Regions from separate parts of the uncultured Paraglaciecola sp. genome, predicted to be linked through region 2. Evidence: predicted binding sites of a transcription regulator. Region 2 holds the regulator's gene; the other holds the start of a gene.
The links. The regulator NrdR, encoded in region 2, represses ribonucleotide reductase genes. The targets are predictions, from matches to a motif close to AAACACNANATNTNGTGTTT.

Region 1: the regulator NrdR is predicted to act here: its motif matches at 1,762-1,781, upstream of nrdA (class 1a ribonucleoside-diphosphate reductase subunit alpha).

The regions. Positions count from the first base shown of each region.
Region 1 is NZ_CALSOK010000004.1:115,422-118,821, forward strand. Features, by position in the region: gene ubiG (bifunctional 2-polyprenyl-6-hydroxyphenol methylase/3-demethylubiquinol 3-O-methyltransferase UbiG) at 163-879, shown strand; gene Q0Y52_RS04370 (HAD-IA family hydrolase) at 880-1,536, shown strand; gene nrdA (class 1a ribonucleoside-diphosphate reductase subunit alpha) at 1,978-3,400, shown strand, end outside.
Region 2 is NZ_CALSOK010000018.1:25,192-28,591, reverse strand. Features, by position in the region: gene Q0Y52_RS16200 (Gfo/Idh/MocA family oxidoreductase) at 1-62, shown strand, start outside; gene glyA (serine hydroxymethyltransferase) at 220-1,476, shown strand; gene nrdR (transcriptional regulator NrdR) at 1,725-2,174, shown strand; gene ribD (bifunctional diaminohydroxyphosphoribosylaminopyrimidine deaminase/5-amino-6-(5-phosphoribosylamino)uracil reductase RibD) at 2,226-3,377, shown strand.

The DNA of each region.
Region 1 (3,400 bases), on a different contig from region 2:
CGACTGATCTTATCATCTACGAATTAAAATGAATAGAAAGAAGTCACGCCTGTAGTAATCAAACATGTAGAAAATTAACAAACATGCGATTTTATTTGCCCAAGTAGTAGATTAAGATGGTATTAACTAAGATAAAATTGATAATCAGGTCAAATGTGAAATATGCAAAATAAACAAAATGTGGATCATAACGAAATACAAAAGTTTTCTGAGTTAGCTTCAAGATGGTGGGATCTTGCTGGTGAGTTCAAACCTTTGCATCAAATCAATCCTTTAAGAACAGATTATATTCAACAACATTGTGACGGTTTATCAGAAAAAAAAGTATTAGATGTAGGATGTGGTGGTGGTATTCTGGCAGAAAGCATGGCACGTCATGGTGCGCAAGTAACGGGCATTGACATGGGTGAAGCCCCCCTAGAAATCGCCCGTTTACACGGATTGGAATCAGGTTTAATTGCAGACTATCAGCAGACTACAGCCGAGGAATTTGCCGAAAAATATCCAGCTAGATTTGATGTGGTAACCTGTATGGAGATGCTAGAACATGTCCCTGACCCCAGCTCTGTGGTTCAAGCATGTTATCGATTAGTGAAGCCCGGTGGACATGTGTTTTTTTCTACCTTGAACCGAAATATTAAATCTTACTTGATGGCGGTAGTGGGCGCTGAGTATGTGTTAGGTCTAGTACCAAAAGGCACTCACCAACACGACAAGTTTATTAAACCTTCAGAATTAATGTCTTGGATAGATGACACACAACTTTCGGTGCAAAGGATCATCGGTTTGCATATGAACCCCATTAGCCAAGAATATTATTTGTCGAATCAAAATGTTGATGTGAACTATATCCTTCATTGTCGAAATAGTGATGTTTAGATGTTAAAAAAACCAAATGCAATTTTATTTGACCTTGATGGCACACTACTAGATACAGCAAGAGACTTAGGAAATGCTTTAAATCAAATATTGGTAGGTCTAAAACGCCCAACTGTGGATTATAAAATTTACCGTAACATAGCCTCTGATGGGGCCAAAGGTATGCTTGAATTAGGTTTTGGGGAAGATCTAAAAGATTATGATTTTGCTGGCTTGCGGCAACAATTTTTAGATTATTATGAAAATAATATATGTGTAGAGACTGAATATTTTGTTGGTGTTGAAAGTTTATTGTTGGCACTGAATCAAAATAAAGTTCCATGGGGCATAGTTACTAACAAACCAGAATTTTTAACGTTGCAGTTAATCACCTCATTCCCCCTTCTACAAAACTGTGGGGTAATTATAAGTGGTGATACTTTAAGCGAGAGAAAACCCCACCCATTGCCTTTGTTGCATGCCGAAGAAAAACTTGAACTCGCATTACCTAATACATGGTACATAGGAGATGCTAAGCGAGATATTCAGGCGGCTAATTCTGCGAATATGTTTAGTGTGATTGCACAATATGGTTATATCTCTGATATACAACAAACTAAAAGCTGGAATGCGGACCTTAGTATTGATAGCCCCGGAGAATTATTAGGTTATTTTTAAGCCAACAAAATAACGCTATTTTATAAGAAAACACGACATCTAGTGCTTACTGTCTATTTTTACCCCTTTATATCGATAAATGATAACCATTGTTTTTTTACATTAAAAAAGTTTAATAAAAAAATATCGTTATTTTCTTCTTGCATTTCGATTAACCGAAACTCAAAAGGCGGTTTTAGGTGAGTCACTACTAACTTTTTGTTACTGCACCAAGACCGCACACAAAAACACTATATGTTGGGTTGCAATGGATCAAAAACCTCACTATCTTGTGTTGTGTTGATTATGAGAATGCAACTGAATAACAAATTTAAGAACAGCAAATACTTGTTAGAATTAACAAATAATTAAAGGCACAGGGGTAAGCAACTCCAAAGATGCATTTTGTGCTAAGTAAAAGTTATCTATTTGACTTAAGAAAATAAAGAAACGGCTGAAAACATGAATAACAATTTATACGTCACCAAACGTACTGGCGAACGCGAAATTATAGACTTGGATAAAATCCACAAAGTAATCGAATGGGCAGCTAAAGGATTAAATAACGTTTCCGTTTCGCAAGTAGAAATAAAAGCACACATTCAGTTCTATGATGGTATTAAAACCGCCGATATCCACGAAACTCTCATTCGTTCTGCTGCCGACCTTATTTCAACAGATTGCCCGGACTATCAATATTTAGCTGCGCGATTAGCCATATTTCATTTACGCAAGAAATCCTATGGTCGTTTTGAACCACCTGTTTTAAAAGACCATGTTAAGAATATGGTTGATAAAGGCAAGTACGATAAGCATTTACTGCAAGATTACAGCCCCGCCGAATTCGATGAAATGGATAACTACCTTGACCATTGGCGTGATATGAATTTCAGTTATGCTGCAGTTAAACAACTTGAAGGAAAGTACTTAGTTCAAAACCGTGTAACTGGCGAAATTTACGAAAGTGCGCAGTTTCTTTACATATTAGTGGCGGCTTGTTTATTTGCTAAACATGAAAAAAACACGCGTATGGATTACATCAAACGTTTTTATGATGCGACGTCTAAGTTCAAAATTTCGTTACCCACACCAATTATGGCTGGCGTCAGAACCCCTACACGTCAATTTAGTTCGTGTGTGTTAATCGAAGCCGGTGACAGTCTAGACTCAATTAATGCCACAGCCAGCGCCATAGTAAAATATGTTAGCCAACGTGCGGGAATTGGTGTTAATGCGGGGCGTATTCGAGCATTAGGTAGCCCGATCCGTGGTGGCGAAGCCTTTCATACAGGTTGTATTCCTTTTTACAAGCATTTCCAAACAGCGGTAAAAAGTTGTTCTCAAGGGGGGGTGCGTGGTGGCGCTGCAACATTGTTTTATCCCTTGTGGCATCTAGAAGTCGAATCACTTTTGGTCTTGAAAAATAATCGAGGCGTTGAAGAAAACCGTGTACGACATCTGGACTATGGTGTGCAGTTTAATAAGCTTATGTATACCCGCTTAATCAAAGATCAGCACATTACCCTGTTTAGCCCTTCAGATACGCCAGGACTTTACGACGCTTTCTTTGCTGACCAAGATGAATTCGAACGTTTATATGCACAGTACGAAAATGATGAAAGCATCCGTAAAAAACACATCAAAGCCATTGAGTTATTCAGCATATTTATGCAAGAGCGGGCCAGTACTGGACGTATTTATTTGCAGAATGTTGATCACTGCAATACTCACAGCCCATTCAACCCTAACTTGGCTCCGGTTCGTCAAAGCAATTTATGTTTAGAAATCGCCTTACCGACTAAACCTTTGGAGCATGTGAATGATGAGAATGGCGAAATTGCTCTATGTACCTTGTCAGCGTTTAACTTAGGTGCAATCGAAAGTA
Region 2 (3,400 bases):
TGATGGATGATATCCGCAAGCAAATTGGGGTGCACTTTCCGACCTCGGTTGAAGCGCTGTAACTAATGAGTGAATTGTGTGCAAAAAGCGTTACAACTTTTGGTTGTTTCTCATACCACAATACCCCTATACAAATTGTTTAAAATAACTAAACTGTGCCCTGTTTATTTAGGGTGTGATTGCCCAAATCTTAATTACTGATTATGTTGAGGAAAAGTGATGCTAACACGTGATATGAATATTGCTGATTTTGACCCAGAATTGTTCCAAGCAATTCAAAATGAAAACCAACGTCAGGAGCATCACATTGAGCTGATAGCTTCTGAAAACTATTGCAGCCCACGTGTTCTAGAAGCTCAAGGTTCTCAATTAACCAATAAGTATGCAGAAGGTTATCCACACAAACGTTATTACGGCGGTTGTGAATATGTAGATATTGCGGAAGATTTAGCCATTGAACGGGCAAAACAATTGTTTGGTTGCGATTATGCCAATGTTCAGCCACATGCTGGTTCACAAGCTAACACTGCTGTGTTTATGGCATTGATAAATGCAGGTGATACAGTATTAGGGATGAGTTTGGCCCACGGTGGTCACTTGACTCATGGTTCACATGTTAATTTTTCAGGAAAAACCTATAACGCTGTGCAGTATGGCTTACACCCTGAAACGGGTGAAATTGATATGGCGCAAGTTAAAGCATTGGCACTTGAACATAAACCTAAAATGATTATCGCTGGTTTCTCAGCTTACTCAGGCATAGTTGATTGGCAGAAGTTCCGCGAAATTGCTGATGAAGTAGGTGCCTATTTGTTAGTGGATATGGCTCACGTTGCTGGTTTAGTTGCTGCAGGTATATATCCTAGTCCCCTTCCACATGCCCATGTGGTAACTACGACTACCCATAAAACATTGGCTGGTCCTCGTGGCGGGTTGATTTTATCTGCCTGTGGTGATGAAGCTATTTACAAAAAACTGAATAGTTCAGTGTTTCCTGGTAATCAAGGTGGTCCATTGTGCCATGTGATCGCTGCTAAAGCCGTTGCTTTTAAAGAAGCATTAGAGCCAGAGTTTAAAGTGTATCAGCAGCAAGTCGTTCTTAATGCTAAAGTAATGGCCGCGGTGATACAAGAGCGTGGGCATAAAGTTGTGTCGGGTGGTACAGATAACCATTTATTCTTATTGGACTTAATTGGCAAAGAATACACAGGTAAAGATGCAGATGCTGCCTTAGGTAATGCTAATATCACTGTTAATAAAAACTCAGTGCCAAATGATCCGCGTTCACCTTTTGTCACCAGTGGATTACGTCTTGGCTCCCCAGCTATTACTCGTCGTGGTTTTAAAGAAAAGCAAGCTAAACAAGTGGCCAATTGGATTTGTGATGTATTGGATAATATTAATGATGAATCTGTGATTGAGCGTGTTAAGGGTGAAGTGGTTGCATTGTGTGAGCAGTTCCCTGTTTATGCCTAAAACATATACCCTTCATCCTTGAAATTGTGCGTTTGTTGGCTGCATTCATTCGCCCCAATCACTTAGTGAATTAAGTTCATGGGGTCTGTTTCATTTGCCGCTGTGCAATTTCAATGATTTTAGGAATAGATTGATATAAAAAAGCCGACAAAAGTCGGCTTTTTTATTGCTTTTTATTTCTTGTAGTATGACTGGCAGTGGAATTTTGTTAATTTAGTCTTATTCACTACCAAAATTTGAAACTATTTATGTTTTGCCCATTTTGTTCTGTACAAGAAACTAAAGTAATCGATTCCCGTTTGGTGGCTGATGGCAGCCAAGTGAGACGCAGAAGAGAGTGCACAGTATGTAAAGAACGTTTTACGACATTTGAGATGGCAGAATTGGTGATGCCTCGAATAGTCAAACGTGATGGTTCTCGTGAACCTTTTCATGAAGAGAAGTTGCGGGCTGGTTTGCAGCGTGCGTTAGAAAAGCGCCCTGTCAGCACAGAACAAGTAGAGCAATGCATTAGTCGTCTGAAATCTTCGTTACGTGCCACAGGTGAGCGGGAAGTCAGTAGTGAATTTCTCGGTAATTTGATTATGGATGCATTGAAAGAACTAGATAAAGTTGCTTATGTGCGTTTTGCGTCTGTGTATCGTTCGTTTGAAGATATTCGAGAATTTGGAGAAGAGATTGCGCGGTTGGGTGACTAAATTCTGCTCAGGTGATTGTCTATTTTTACTCTTTTTATTGATTGGTAACCCGTGATTCAATTTTCTAAAACAGATCATCAAATGATGGCCCGTGCTATTCAATTAGCTAAACGAGGCGAATATACCACTGCTCCTAATCCTAATGTGGGTTGTGTTATCAGTGATGGCAAAGGTGTCATTCTGGGGGAAGGCTGGCATAAAAAGGCGGGAACGCCCCATGCAGAAGTACATGCTCTAGAACAAGTGGCTATTTCTTTAAAAGGCGCCCCAGCCAAAGGTGCTACTGCCTATGTGACGCTTGAGCCTTGCAATCATTATGGTAGAACGCCACCTTGCACAGATGCATTAGTCCGGGCAGGTGTTACTAGGGTTATAGCGGCTATGGTTGATCCTAATCCATTGGTATCTGGAAAAGGTTTAATCAAGCTACAAGACGCGGGGATCAAAACTGAGCATGGTCTGTTACAAGCTGGAGCTGAACAACTTAACCGTGGTTTTATAAAACGTATGCGTACTGGAAAACCTTGGGTAACAGTTAAACTGGCGGCAAGTTTAGATGGTAAAACAGCTTTAGCAAACGGTTTAAGTCAATGGATCACTGGTTCACTGGCAAGGCAGGATGTGCAAAGGCATCGTGCCAAGAGCTGTGCCATTTTATCGGGTTCTGGCACAGTAATAGCTGATAACCCTATGTTAAATGTGCGTTATTCTGAACTACACTTAGCTGATGATGTGTTAGCGCAAGGAGACTTACGTCAACCTTTGCGGGTCCTATTGGATGGGCGTAATCAGTTGCCGCCATCGTTAAGTTGCCTACAACCTATTGAAAACAATCTTGCGGGTAATATTTTGCTTGTTAACGGCAAACTCAATGAACACCCATTTGAACAACATGTGAGTCAATGGCAAGCGCCTTTTAACGGCAATAAGTTAGACTTAGAGAAGGTCATTGCCAAGTTAGGTGAGATGCAGCTAAATAACATATGGGTTGAAGCGGGCGCGAAACTTGCGGGTGCGTTACTGCAAAATAAACTGATTGATGAATTGATTTTATATCAAGCGCCCAAACTAATAGGGGGTATAGGACAAAACTTGTTTGATACTATGACAATTGAAGTAATGGATGAGGTGGTAGGCCTCACTTGGGCCGATATTAGGCAAGTAGGCGATGATATAAAAATGACTGCATTATTTAAACATTAAACCATTGTGATTGTCATTACCGT